DNA from 3 places in the Pseudomonas sp. PVC-5-1 genome. Region 3 is predicted to be linked to each of the others. Evidence: predicted binding sites of a transcription regulator. Region 3 holds the regulator's gene; each other region holds the start of a gene.

Region 1 (4,546 bases), 320 kb from region 3:
ACGCCCGCTCCCACAGGGATCTCCACAGTTCTCCAGACCAGTGCAATACCTGTAGGAGCGGGCGTGCCCGCGAAGAGGCCGGTGCAGGCGGCAGATGACTATCAGGCCACAGCCAACTCCACCGCCTCCCCGTTCAACCGCACCGGCCACACCCGCAGGCGCTGCCCGCTATCCTCCAGGCACTCCCCGCTCTCCAGGCTGAAGTGCTGCTTGTACAACGGCGCCGCCACCACCAGCTCGCCCTGCACACTGCCCACCAGGCCGCGACCGATGATGTTGGCGCCGGACCTCGGGTCGCGGTTGTCCACCGCGTACAGCGGCTGCGCCTGCCCCGGCAGGTAGAACAGCGCCACCTGGGCCCCGTCGAGCCAAACCACCACCCCGGAATCAGCCACCAGGTCATCCGCCTGGCACACCGCCTGCCAGTTCTCGTGGGTTTTCACAGCAGCATTGGACAAGTTCATCAGACAGCCTCCTCGACGGTTGGGATCAGGTGCAGTGGCGCAGCAGGCCGGCGCTGTTCGCGTTCGCGCACGAAGTGCACGTCCGGGTCGGCGCGGCGGTCGTTGACGAAAGTACGGAAGCGCTTGAGCTTCTCGGGGTCGTTGAGGGCGTTGGCCCATTCGCATTCATACTGGTCGACCACATGCTGCATCTGCGCCTCCAGCTCGCTGGCCAGGCCCAGGCTGTCGTCGAGGATCACCTGCTTCAGGTAGTCCAGCCCACCTTCCAGGCTCTCGCGCCACACCGAGGTGCGCTGCAGTTTGTCGGCGGTGCGGATGTAGAACATCAGCACGCGGTCGATCAGGCGCACCAGGGTTTCGTCGTCGAGGTCGGTGGCGAACAGTTCGGCGTGCCGCGGGCGCATGCCGCCGTTGCCGCACACGTACAGGTTCCAGCCCTTTTCGGTGGCGATCACGCCGATGTCCTTGCTCTGTGCCTCGGCGCATTCGCGGGTGCAGCCGGACACCGCGAACTTGAGCTTGTGCGGGCTGCGCAGGCCTTTGTAGCGGTCTTCCAGGCGCAGGGCCATGCCGACGCTATCCTGCACGCCATAACGGCACCAGGTGCTGCCGACGCACGACTTTACCGTGCGGGTCGACTTGCCGTAGGCGTGGCCGGTTTCGAAGCCGGCCTCGATCAGCTCGCCCCAGATCAGCGGCAGCTCGTGCAACTGGGCGCCGAACAGGTCGATGCGCTGGCCGCCGGTGATCTTGGTGTACAGGTCGTACTTTTTCGCCACCTGGCCGATCACGATGAGCTTGTCGGGGGTGATTTCACCACCGGGGATGCGCGGCACCACCGAGTAGGTGCCGTTCTTCTGCATGTTGGCCATGAAGGTGTCGTTGGTGTCCTGCAGCGGCACCAGCGCCGGGTCCATGATCGGCTGGTTCCAGCACGAGGCGAGAATACTGCCCACCGCCGGCTTGCAGATGTCGCAGCCAACGTGGCCCTTGCCGTGGCGTTCGAGCAGTTCGTTGAAGGTGCGGATACCCTCTACCCGAACCAGCCCGTACAGCTCCTGACGGGTGTAGGCGAAGTGCTCGCACAGGCTCCTGTCCACCGCCACGCCACGGGCGGTCAGCTCGTGCTCGAACACCTGCTTGAGCAGTGCCGCGCAACCACCACAACCGGTGGCGGCCTTGGTGCAGCCCTTGACTGCGGCAAGGTCGCCGCAGCCGCTGTCTATGGCGGCGCAGACCGCGCCCTTGCTGACGTTGTGGCACGAGCAGATGGTCGCGCTATCGGGCAGCGCATCGGCGCCCAGGGCCGGTGTGCCGCCGCCTTGCGGCAGGATCAGTGCCGCGGGGTCGGCTGGCAGGGCGATGCCGTTCTGGGCGTATTGCAGAAGGGTGTCGTAGTAGCTGTTGTCGCCCACCAGCACCGCACCGAGCACGTGCTTGCCGCTGGCATCCACCACCAGCCGGCGGTAGGCGCTGTTGGCTTCGTCGATGAAGCGGTAGCTGCGTGCGCCCGGGGTGGCGCCATGGGCATCGCCGATGGAGCCGACATCCACGCCCAGCAACTTGAGCTTGGTCGACATGTCGGCACCGGTGAATTCGCCAGCGGCCTCACCCATCAGCAAAGCCGCCAGGTTGCGCGCCATGCTGTAGCCAGGGGCGACCAGGCCGAACACACTGCCGTTCCACGAGGCGCACTCGCCGATGGCGAAGATGCGTGGGTCGCTGCTGCGGCAATGGTTGTCGATCACCACGCCGCCACGCGCGGCGATGTCCAGGCCACAGGCACGGCCCAGGGCATCCTGCGGGCGGATACCTGCGGAGAACACGATCAGGTCGGTTTCCAGGTGCTCGCCGCCATCGAAGTTCATGCGGTAGCGGTAGTCTTCACCCGCACTGATCGACTGGGTGGCCCGCGACAGATGCACGCCAACACCCAGCGCTTCGATCTGTGCCTTGAGCGCGGCACCGCCCTCGCCGTCCAGCTGCACCGGCATCAGCCGTGGGGCGAACTCCACCACGTGGGCTTCCAGGCCCAGCGACTTGAGGGCGTTGGCTGCTTCCAGGCCAAGCAAGCCACCGCCCACTACCACGCCACGTCGGGCACTGGCTGCGGCAGCGCGGATGGCGTCGAGGTCGTCGAGGGTGCGGTAGACCAGGCGGGCATTACCGTTGGAACCTTCGATCGGTGGCACGAAGGGATAGGAACCCGTGGCCAGCACCAATTGGTCGTAGCCGTAACGGCCCTCGGCGGTAACCACTTCGGCGTGCTCACGGTCGATTTCCAGCACCGCTTCACCGAGGTGCAGGTGCACACCGTTGGCGCCGTAGAAGTCCTGCCCGCACAGGGCCAGGGTTTCGGCACAGCTGCCGCCGAAGTACTCGGACAGGTGCACGCGGTCGTAGGCACGCTGGCGCTCTTCGCCGAACACATGCACTTCGAAGCGCTGCAAGGCGCCGCGGCTGACCAGTTGTTCGACGCAATGGTGGCCGACCATGCCGTTGCCGACGATGACCAGTCGCTCTCGTTGCCCGCTGCTCGCTGTTGCCTTCATAAGCCGATCCTCGATCAAAAAAAAAGCGCCTGGAGCCGAAGCTCCAGGCGCCTTTGCCTGTATTCATCACGGTAGGGGGCCCGGGTTGATCGCCGTTGATCAGTGGGCTTTGTTGTAACTGGGATAAAGCAGGGAGTGTGCCAACCCTGTTTCCTGTACCGGCCTCTTCGCGGGCACGCCCGCTCCCACAGGGTTCTCCACGTTTATTCAGACCTGTGCAGTACCTGTGGGAGCGGGCGTGCCCGCGAAGAGGCCAGTACAGCAAATGCACATTCCAAGTGCATCACTCCCCATCTTGGAGCACATCAATACACATCCCGCCGATACCGCTTGGCCCTGCCCAGCGCTTCGACATAAGCCGCAGCCGCCACTGCATCCATGCCGCCATGCTCGGCGACGATCGCCCGCAACGCCGCATCCACATCCTTGGCCATGCGCTGCGCATCGCCACACACATAGAAATACGCGCCCGCCTCCAGCCATTGCCACAACTGCGCGCCCTGTTCGAGCATGCGCTGCTGCACATAGACCTTCTCGGCCTGGTCGCGCGAGAACGCTGTGTCCAGGCGCAAGTGCCCTGCCGCCTGCCAGGCCTGTAGCTGCTCCTGGTAATAGAAATCGGTGGCCGCGTACTGCTCGCCAAAGAACAGCCAGTTAGCCCCTTTCGCCCCACGTGCCTCTCGTTCTTCGAGAAAGGCCCTGAACGGCGCAATGCCAGTGCCGGGGCCGACCATGATCACCGGCACGCTGTCGTCCTCGGGCAGGCGAAAGTGCTTCGACACCTGCGGGAAGATGGCAACCTTCAGCGCCTGCGCACGGTCGGCAAGGAAGCTTGAACACACCCCTTTGCGCGCGCCATAGCGCACCGTTGACACGGTCAGGTGCACCTGCTGCGGGTGCGCCAGCGGGCTGGAGCTGATCGAGTACAGGCGCGGCTGCAAGGGCTTGAGCAGCTCCAGCCAGCTGGCCAGCGGCAGTTGCTGGGGGAAGGCGCGCAGAACATCGACCAGTTGCCGCCCCCACAACCAGTCCTTCAGCTCGGCCTTGCACTCGGGCTGCAGCAGGCGCTGCAGGTCCGGAGCATTGCCGGCGAAGGCCTGCAGCTGCTGCGTGGTGACCTTGGCGATTTCCAGGTGCGCTTGAAGGGCTTCGGTCAGCGGCATGGCGGGCTGGCCTTTCAGCTCGACCATGGTCTGGCCATCGAGCTGTATTAGCGCCAGCAGTTCGTCGACCAGGGCGGGACAGTTGCGCGGCCACACGCCCAGGGCATCACCGGCGGCATAGGTGAAGCCGCTGCCGCTGAGGTCGAACACCAGTTGACGGGTTTCCTTGGTAGCACCCGGGCCGTTCAGCAGGCGGTTTTCCAGCAAGGTGGCAGCCCAGGGTTGCTGCTTGCCATAGGCCGCCACGGGCGCAGGCTCGGTGACCGGTTGCGGTGCAGCAGCGCTGCTTAGCGTGGGCAGCAGCGCATCCAGCCAAGCGGCGAAGGCGTCGTCGAAGTCCGGCTCGCAGTCCACCCGCTGCAGCAGG
Region 2 (4,546 bases), 740 kb from region 3:
CTTCCGACAGGCGCGCCGGCTCGCTGGCCGGTGCTGCCTGCTGGCGGGTTTCCGCGCCTTCAGGCTGCGCCTCGCGGCGCTCGCCGGTAACGAACTGGTCGGGCTGCACCTTGAACAGCAGCAGCTTGCACGGCAAGGCGCCGTTCCAGAACGCGTACTGCTTGTGGCTGCGAATACCCATGCGCTTGCCCAGCTGCGGCGCGCCGGTGAACACCGCCGCCTCCCAGCCCATGCAGGCCTGGCGCAGGCGCTCACCGAGGTTCTGGTAGAGGTACAGCAGGCTGGCTTCGTCACCCAGGCGCTCGCCATAGGGTGGGTTGCTGATGACCAGGCCCTTCTGGTTCTGGTCCGGGCGCGGTTCGAAGGTGCTGACTTCGCCCTGGTAGATCTTCACCCAGTCGCCCAGGCCGGCACGCTCGACGTTGTTGCGGCCTGGCTGGATCAACCGCGGGTCGGCCTCGTAACCACGGATCCACAGTGGTGGCTTGGCCAGGCCGGCCTGTGCCCGCGCCTGCGCCTCGTCATGCACCTTGCGCCACAATGCCGGTACGTGGCCGAGCCAGGCACTGAAGCCCCAGCGCTCACGCTTGAGGTTGGGCGCGATATCGGCGGCGATCATCGCCGCTTCGACCAGGAAGGTACCCACACCGCACATCGGGTCGGCCAGCGCGCCACCTTCGGCGGCAATGCGCGGCCAGCCGGCGCGGATGAGTACCGCCGCCGCCAGGTTTTCCTTCAGCGGCGCGGCGCCTTGCTGCAGGCGGTAGCCACGCTGGTGCAGGCTGTGCCCGGAAAGGTCGAGCGAGAGAATGGCTTCGCCACGGTCCAGGCGCAGGTGCACGCGCACATCAGGGTCGATCTTTTCCACCGACGGGCGCAGGCCTTCACGGTTGCGCAGCTTGTCGACGATCGCGTCCTTGACCTTCAACGCACCGAAGTGGGTGTTGTCGATGCCCGAGCCATGGCCGCTGAACTCAACTGCCAGGGTGCCGTCGGCTGCCAGGTGATCGGCCCAGTCGACCGCGTGCACGCCGTCGTAGAGGTCGTCGGCGTTCTTCATGGAGAAGCGCTTGAGTACCAGCAGCACCCGGTTGGCCAGGCGTGACCAAAGGCACAGGCGGTAGGCGGTTTCCATGTCGGCGGCGCCGCGAATGGCCGAGGTGTGCTCGCGCACGTCATCCAGGCCGAGGCCCCGCGCCTCTTCGGCAAGCAGGCCTTCCAGGCCTTTAGGGCAAGTGAGGTAAAGTTCGAAACGGTCCGACATGAGTAATCCAGCGCCTTGGGCTATTTGACTGACGGGGCGACGCATCGCCCCGCGATGTTTGCCCGCACACCTTTCCAGCAGGCGTGCGGGTGGCCCTTCCCGACACGCGAGCGTGCGATGAAAGGCCGGGCCGCCTGACCGATCTGTGCTTGGCCCAGTGGCAAAGACAGCTTAGATCATCAGGCAGTATGAAAAATTCTGGCGATACCAGGGCCGATGTGACCCTTCGTCGCATTTCAAATTATTTCTGTCATCCGCAAGCAACGCTGGCGAAATGACGTCAATGATCGGCAAACCCTGATCATAGCGGGCTCAACGCTAAACAAGGTTGAGTCGCATTTATTTACTTATCCCCTCACCCTTGGAAAGGTTACGTGCTTATGACAAATCGATCATTCACACCGTGACTCGCATTCGATAGAACTGGTCTCAGGCCACTTCGCAACGAGGTGGCACTTTCAGCTCGCCACGCCGGCAGCGAGCGCACACCGGCAGAAAGACTCTGCCCGGCCTCGGAGAGGCCGACGGGACATTACAGTCAACAAGTGAGGGCAACACCCTATGAGAAGACTTAAGCGTGATCCGTTGGAAAGAGCATATTCACGTGGCTACCAATACGGGGTCACCGGCAAATCCCGCGAACTTTGCCCCTTCAATCTTCCTTCTGTTCGCCAAGCCTGGATCAACGGCTGGCGTGAAGGTCGCGGTGATAACTGGGACGGAATGACTGGCACCGCTGGCATCCATAGACTCAACGAAAATCACGCCGTTGGCTGAACGAGGACACTGAATTCGATTCACCATGCACGCCCTATCCGGGCGGCGGGCGAAGGCCCAGGGGCCCCTTGATGGGGCCCTTTTTTATTGCCCATCAAACCCGTGGCATTGCCGCGATAGCGTCCACCGCCTCACGAATCAGCGCCGGCCCTTTATAGATGAAGCCGGAGTAGATCTGCACCAGGCTCGCCCCGGCAGCGATCTTCTCGGCGGCATGGCGACCTTCGGTAATGCCGCCAGCGGCAATGATCGGCAGCTTGCCGCCCAGCTCGCCCGCCAGCACCTTGACGATATGGGTGCTCTTCTCCAGCACCGGCGCACCCGACAGGCCACCCGCCTCGCCACCGTACGGCAGGCCTTCGACACCTTCACGCCCCAGCGTGGTGTTGGTGGCGATCACCGCATCCATGCCCGACTCCATCAACGCGGCGGCCACCAGGGCGGTTTCTTCGTCGCTCATGTCCGGGGCAATCTTGATTGCCAGAGGTACGCGCTTGCCATGCGTGCCGGCCAGTTGCTCGCGGCGCACGGCCAGGGCATCGAGCAGTTGCTTGAGCGAATCGCCGAACTGCAGGCTGCGCAGGCCCGGGGTGTTGGGTGAACTGACGTTGACCGTGATGTAACTGGCCTCGGTGTACACCTTGTCCAGGCAGATCAGGTAGTCATCGACGGCACGCTCCACCGGGGTGTCGAAATTCTTGCCGATGTTGATGCCCAGCACACCGTTGTAACGCGCAGCCCGTACCCGGCCGAGCAGGTGATCAACGCCCAGGTTGTTGAAGCCCATGCGGTTGATGATGGCCGTTGCCTCCGGCAGGCGGAACAGCCGCGGCTTGGGGTTGCCCGGCTGTGGACGCGGGGTGACGGTGCCGATTTCGACGAAGCCGAAGCCCAGCTGGGCGAAACCGTCGATGGCCGCACCGTTCTTGTCCAGGCCGGCCGCCAGGCCCACCGGGTTGGCGAAGTTCAAGCCCATGACCGTAACCGGCAAAGCCGCCGGCTGCTTGCACAGCATGCCGTTGAGGCCGAGACGGCCACCGGCACCGATCAGGTCCAGGGACAGGTCGTGGGAGGTTTCCGGGGAAAGCTTGAACAGCAGCTGGCGGGCCAGGGTATACATGGGCGGGCAAGGCTCGGGGTGAATGAGGGGGCGATTATAGCCAGCGTGGGGCCGGCATGACAGCAAATCGTGGGGCTGCTGCGCAGCCCATCGCCGGCAAGCCAGCTCCCACAGGTACAACACAAGGGCTGAAACCTGTGCTGTATCTGTGGGAGCTGGCTTGCCGGCGATGAGGCCAATGCAGGCGGCACAGGGCAGTTGCTCCACAGGGATGCTGCCAGATGGCACATCGGTTGCACCGGAAAAGCCCACAGCCTTATCAGTACGGGCGAGGAACCTTGTGAACACTGCACCCCGAACAACGCCCCTGGCCTGGGTCAACGGCAGCGACGCGCCGGAAAAGCCCAGCCTGAACATCGGCTACATGGCCCTGACCGACTGCGCCTCGGTGGTAGTCGCCGCCACCCAGGGCTTCGCCCAGCAGCACGGCCTTACCCTCAACCTCAAGCGCCAGGGCTCCTGGGCCGGGCTGCGCGACAAGCTGGTCAGCGGCGAACTGGATGCGGCGCACTGCCTGTATGGCCTGGTGTACGCCGTGCACCTGGGCATCGGCGGTGTACCGGCCAGCGCCATGGCCGTGCTCATGGGGCTGAACCAGAACGCCCAGGCCATAAACCTGTCCCCGGCCCTGCAGCGCAAAGGCGTGACCAACCCTGAAGCACTGGCGCGCCTGGTGCACCAGCATGGCGCACGCCTCACCTTCGCCCAGACCTTCCCCACCGGTACCCACGCCATGTGGCTGTATTACTGGCTGGCCAGCCAGGGCATCCACCCATTGCGCGACGTCGACAGCGTGGTGGTACCACCGGCGCAAATGGCTGCGCATATTCAGGCCGGGCGCATCGACGGTTTCTGCGTGGGCGAACCCTGGGCTGCCCATGCAGTGGCCACGGGCCAGGGCTTCACCCTGGCCACCAGCCAGTCGATCTGGCCGGACCACCCGGAAAAGGTCCTGGCCTGCGCCCGCGCCTTTGCCGAGCAATATCCCAACAGCGCCCGCGCGCTGATCAAGGCGGTACTCGCCGCCAGCCGCTTCATCGAGCAAAGTCCGGAAAACCGCCGCAGCACCGCGCAACTGCTCAGCAGCAGCGCCTACCTGGACACTCCGCTGGCAAGTATCGAGCCGCGACTGCTCGGCAGCTACCACGATGGCCTGGGTAATCACTGGCAAGACCCGCACGCCCTGCGCCTGCACGATCACGGCCGGGCCAACCTGCCATACCTGTCCGACGGCATGTGGTTCATGACCCAGTTCCGCCGCTGGGGCTTGCTGCGCGATGACCCCGACTACCTCGGCGTGGCGCGCCAGGTCCAGCAACTGGCACTGTATGGCGAGGCGGCCCAAAGCCTCGGCGTGGCCTGCCCCGAGCAGCCGATGCGCAGCA
Region 3 (4,546 bases):
GTTCAGGCTGGTGGTGTCGATCTTCAGGTCGGCCAGGTCTGCAATCGGCCCCAACAATTCGCTTTCCACCCGGATCGCTTCCGCGAGCGAGCGGTTGGCGTTGGTCAGCGGGTGGCGTCGGCGGGTTTCCGAGAAACGCTTGAGCAGTACGTCTTCGTCGGCATCCAGGTACAGCACGTCGCACTGGATATGCCGGGCGCGGGCTTCTTCGAGCAACTCGGGAAAACGCGTCAGGTGGCTTGGCAAGTTGCGCGCGTCGATCGACACGGCGACCTTGGGTTGCTGCAACTCGGTGTTGATCAGCGCATTTTCCGCCAGTTGCGGCAGCAGCCCGGCGGGCAGGTTGTCAATGCAGTAGAAACCGTTGTCTTCCAGGACATCGAGGGCGGTGCTCTTGCCGGAGCCGGACCGGCCGCTGACGATGATCAGGCGCATGTTCAGTGCTCGTTCTGTACGTCCAGGACAACCTGGAACAGGGCCTCGCTGCTGGTGGCCGCACGCAAGCGATCACGGACCTCCTTGCGATCGAGCATGCTGGCAATCTGGCGCAGCAATTCCAGATGGGCATCGGTGGCGGCTTCTGGCACCAACAGGACGAACAGCAGGTCCACCGGCGCGCCATCGATGGCGTCGTAGTCGATAGGCGCTTCCAGGTGCAGCAGGGCGCTGACCGGAGCGGAACATCCTTCAAGCCGGCAGTGCGGGATGGCGATGCCGTTGCCGAAACCGGTCGAACCGAGTTTTTCCCGGGCGACCAGTTTTTCGAAGACGTCCTGCATCTCCAGTTCGGGCACTTGTTCGGCGATGACGGTGGCGACCTTTTCCAGGGCGCGCTTCTTGCTGCCGCCCGGCACGTTCACGAGGGAACGGCCGGGGGTCAGGATGGTTTCAAGTCGGATCATGGATGAGGGGGATCAGCGGGCAGCTGCACCTTGCAGCAGGCTTTGCTGTTTTTCCTTGTGTTTTTTCAGTTGGCGGTCGAGCTTGTCTGCCAAGGCGTCGATCGCTGCATACATGTCTTCGTGTTCGGCGTTGGCAACCACTTCGCCGCCGGGAATCTGCAAGGTCGCCTCGACCTTCTGCTGCAGCTTCTCGACTTTCATGATGACCTGCACGTTGGTGATCTTGTCGAAGTGACTTTCCACGCGAGCGAGCTTTTCAAGCACATAATCGCGCAGTGGCTGGGTGACTTCTACATGCTGTCCACTGATATTGACTTGCATACAGCTTCTCCTTTGTTGCCCGTGCATAAAGAGGCAGGTCTTGCACCTGCCCCACAAACGCTGTGGCACATCTCAGGGGCTACATCAGTCGCTTGCGCTCGCTCGACGGTGCGATGCCGAGAGACTCGCGGTACTTGGCGACGGTGCGACGGGCTACCTGGATGCCTTGTGCCTCCAGTAAACCAGCGATCTTGCTGTCACTCAATGGCTTTTTCTGATTTTCCGCTGCAACCAGTTTCTTGATGATCGCGCGGATAGCCGTAGACGAGCATTCTCCGCCTTCGGAGGTGCTGACGTGGCTGGAGAAAAAGTATTTCAGTTCGTAGATGCCACGCGGGGTGTGCATGTATTTCTGCGTGGTTACCCGCGAAATGGTCGACTCGTGCATGCCCACCGCTTCGGCAATGTCATGCAGTACCAAGGGCTTCATCGCTTCGTCGCCGTGGTCGAGGAAGCCGCGCTGGTGCTCGACGATCTGCGTGGCCACCTTCATCAGGGTTTCGTTGCGGCTTTGCAGGCTCTTGATGAACCAGCGCGCTTCCTGCAGCTGGTTGCGCATGAAGGTGTTGTCGGCACTGGTGTCGGCCCGGCGCACAAAGCCAGCGTACTGCGGGTTTACGCGCAGCCGCGGAATGGCCTCCTGGTTCAGCTCCACCAGCCAGCGGTCGCTGTCCTTGCGTACGATGACGTCGGGCACCACGTACTCAGGCTCGCTGGACTCGATCTGCGAGCCGGGGCGCGGGTTGAGGCTTTGTACCAGCTCGATGACCTGGCGCAGCTCGTCTTCCTTGATTTTCATGCGACGCATCAGCTGGCTGTAGTCACGGCTGCCGAGCAGGTCGATGAAATCGGTGACCAGGCGCTTGGCTTCTGTCATCCACGGGGTGCTGGCAGGCAGCTGGCGCAATTGCAGCAACAGGCATTCACCAAGGGTGCGGGCGGCAACGCCGGCTGGCTCGAATTGCTGGATGCGGTGCAGTACCGCTTCGACCTCGTCCAGCTCGATATCCAGCTCCGGGTCGAAACCTGCGCAGATCTCCTCGAGGGTATCTTCCAGGTAGCCCTGGCCGTTGATGCTGTCGATCAGGGTGACGGCAATCAGGCGGTCGGTGTCGGACATCGGAGCCAGGTTCAGCTGCCACAACAGGTGGCTTTGCAGGCTCTCGCCGGCCGATGTGCGGGTGGTGAAGTCCCACTCGTCGTCGTCGTTGTTTGGCAGGCTGCTGGCACTGGTCTGGTAGATGTCTTCCCAGGCGGTGTCGACCGGCAGCTCGTTGGGGATGCGCTCGCTCCATTCACCGTCTTCCAGAGTGTCGGCACTGGTGGTGCTTTCCTGGAAGCTGTTGTCCTGGACTTCGGCGACCGGCTTGTTTTCGGCGTTGTCCGCCATCGGATCGCTGTTGTCGAAGTCGTCGCCGTCTTCCTGACGTTCGAGCATCGGATTCGACTCCAGCGCTTCCTGGATTTCCTGTTGGAGGTCCAGGGTGGAGAGCTGGAGCAGGCGGATGGCCTGTTGCAACTGCGGTGTCATCGTCAGTTGCTGGCCCATTTTAAGGACGAGCGATGGTTTCATGGCTGGGGCTTAATACCTTGTTCGCCGGCGCGCATGCGCCATCCACTACACGAGGGCGCCGGGGCGCCAGATCAAGCAAGTTTTATGCCTTAAATTGTAGCGTTTGCCTAGAGTACCGTAACACTTTACCCCGGGTTTTAGGGCGATTTGCCAGTACTCCAGGCGCGTGCCAGGCTCAGAGTCGGAACTCGTGGCCCAGGTAAACTTCTTTGACCAGGTCGTTGGCCAGGATGGTTTCAGCGTCGCCTTCGGCGATCAGTCGGCCATCATTGACGATATAGGCGGTTTCGCAGATATCCAGGGTCTCACGCACATTGTGGTCGGTGATCAGTACACCGATGCCCTTGGCCTTGAGGTGGTGGATGATCTGCTTGATGTCACCGACCGAAATCGGGTCGACACCGGCAAACGGTTCGTCCAGCAGGATGAACTTGGGTGCGGTCGCCAGCGCGCGGGCAATTTCCACGCGGCGGCGCTCACCACCGGACAGGCTCATGCCGAGGTTGTCGCGAATGTGGCTGATGTGGAACTCCTGCAGCAGGCTTTCCAGCTCTTTGCGCCGGCCGTCGCGGTCGAGGTCCTTGCGGGTCTCGAGGATGGCCATGATGTTGTCGGCCACCGACAGCTTGCGGAAGATCGAGGCTTCTTGCGGAAGATAGCCGATGCCGGCGCGGGCGCGACCGTGCATGGGCTGGTGGCTGACATCGAGGTTGTCGATCAGCACGCGCCCCTGATCGGCCTGGACCAGGCCGACAATCATGTAGAAGCAGGTGGTCTTGCCGGCGCCGTTGGGGCCGAGCAGGCCGACGATCTGGCCGCTGTCGATCGACAGGCTGACGTCGCGTACGACTTGCCGCCCCTTGTAGCTCTTGGCCAGGTGCTGGGCTTTGAGGGTTGCCATTTACTCGGCCTTCTTCTTGGGCTGGATCACCATGTCGATACGCTGACGCGGCGAGGTCACGTTGCCACCACGACCGGCGGTCGCCACCTGGGTCTGGGTGTTGTAGACGATCTTCTCGCCTTCGGTGGTGTTGCCTTCGCTCTCGACCTTGGCGCGGTCGGTGAGGATCACCATGTCCTTCTGCGACTGGTACTGGATGGTCACCGCCCAGCCTTTCATCTTGTCTGGCTTGGCTGCGCTCTGCTGTTGCTCGAAGTAGGCCAGGTTGCCCACCGAGGTCACCACGTCGATGTCGCCGGAGGCGGAACGGGTGATGGTCACGGTGTTGCCTTTGATCATCATCGAACCCTGGGTGATGATCACGTCGCCGGTGTAGGTGGCCACGCCCTGCTTGTCGTCCAGGTGGGCGTTGTCGGCCTGTATGCGGATAGGCTGGTCACGGTCATTCGGCAGGGCGAGGGCGCTCGCGCTTCCCAGTGCTGCGCTCAGGCTGAGCAAAAGGGGGAGGGTTTTAACGAGCCTCATACTGTCCTCTTACGTTAGAGAGCAAGTCCATCTTGCCTTCTTTCAAATACGCTTTCATACCTTTGCCCGTAGTTGTGCCACCGGCGCCGTCGATTCTAACGGCTTGCTCGGTCTGCGCATATTGCTTCTGCGGGAACACGGTCATGCGTGCGCTGGTAATGATCATTTCACGCTGCTTTTCGTCGGTGCGGGCGACCCGTACGTTGTCGATCAGTTCGACTTCGCTGCCGTCCGGGTTGACCTCGGCGCGGGTGCTCTGTACGTGCCACGGGTATTCGGTACCGCGGTACAGGTGCAGGTCCGGCGTGGTCAGCAGGGTGATTT

The links. The regulator sigma-54, encoded in region 3, starts transcription at its own class of promoters, with help from an activator protein. The targets are predictions, from matches to a motif close to ANTGGCATNNANNTTGCTNT.
Region 1: the regulator sigma-54 is predicted to act here: its motif matches at 3,142-3,161, upstream of nirB (nitrite reductase large subunit NirB).
Region 2: the regulator sigma-54 is predicted to act here: its motif matches at 3,382-3,401, upstream of AC2T3R_RS08055 (CmpA/NrtA family ABC transporter substrate-binding protein).

The regions. Positions count from the first base shown of each region.
Region 1 covers NZ_CM172024.1:1,349,461-1,354,006, reverse strand. The annotation lists gene nirD (nitrite reductase small subunit NirD) at 102-464, opposite strand; gene nirB (nitrite reductase large subunit NirB) at 464-3,016, opposite strand; gene AC2T3R_RS06225 (bifunctional nitrate reductase/sulfite reductase flavoprotein subunit alpha) at 3,322-4,546, opposite strand, start outside.
Region 2 covers NZ_CM172024.1:1,764,436-1,768,981, reverse strand. The annotation lists gene rlmKL (bifunctional 23S rRNA (guanine(2069)-N(7))-methyltransferase RlmK/23S rRNA (guanine(2445)-N(2))-methyltransferase RlmL) at 1-1,264, opposite strand, end outside; gene rmf (ribosome modulation factor) at 1,826-2,041, shown strand; gene AC2T3R_RS08060 (quinone-dependent dihydroorotate dehydrogenase) at 2,136-3,161, opposite strand; gene AC2T3R_RS08055 (CmpA/NrtA family ABC transporter substrate-binding protein) at 3,442-4,546, shown strand, end outside.
Region 3 covers NZ_CM172024.1:1,028,203-1,032,748, forward strand. The annotation lists gene rapZ (RNase adapter RapZ) at 1-435, opposite strand, end outside; gene ptsN (PTS IIA-like nitrogen regulatory protein PtsN) at 438-902, opposite strand; gene hpf (ribosome hibernation-promoting factor, HPF/YfiA family) at 915-1,223, opposite strand; gene AC2T3R_RS04740 (RNA polymerase factor sigma-54) at 1,303-2,796, opposite strand; gene lptB (LPS export ABC transporter ATP-binding protein) at 2,972-3,697, opposite strand; gene lptA (lipopolysaccharide transport periplasmic protein LptA) at 3,698-4,222, opposite strand; gene lptC (LPS export ABC transporter periplasmic protein LptC) at 4,209-4,546, opposite strand, start outside.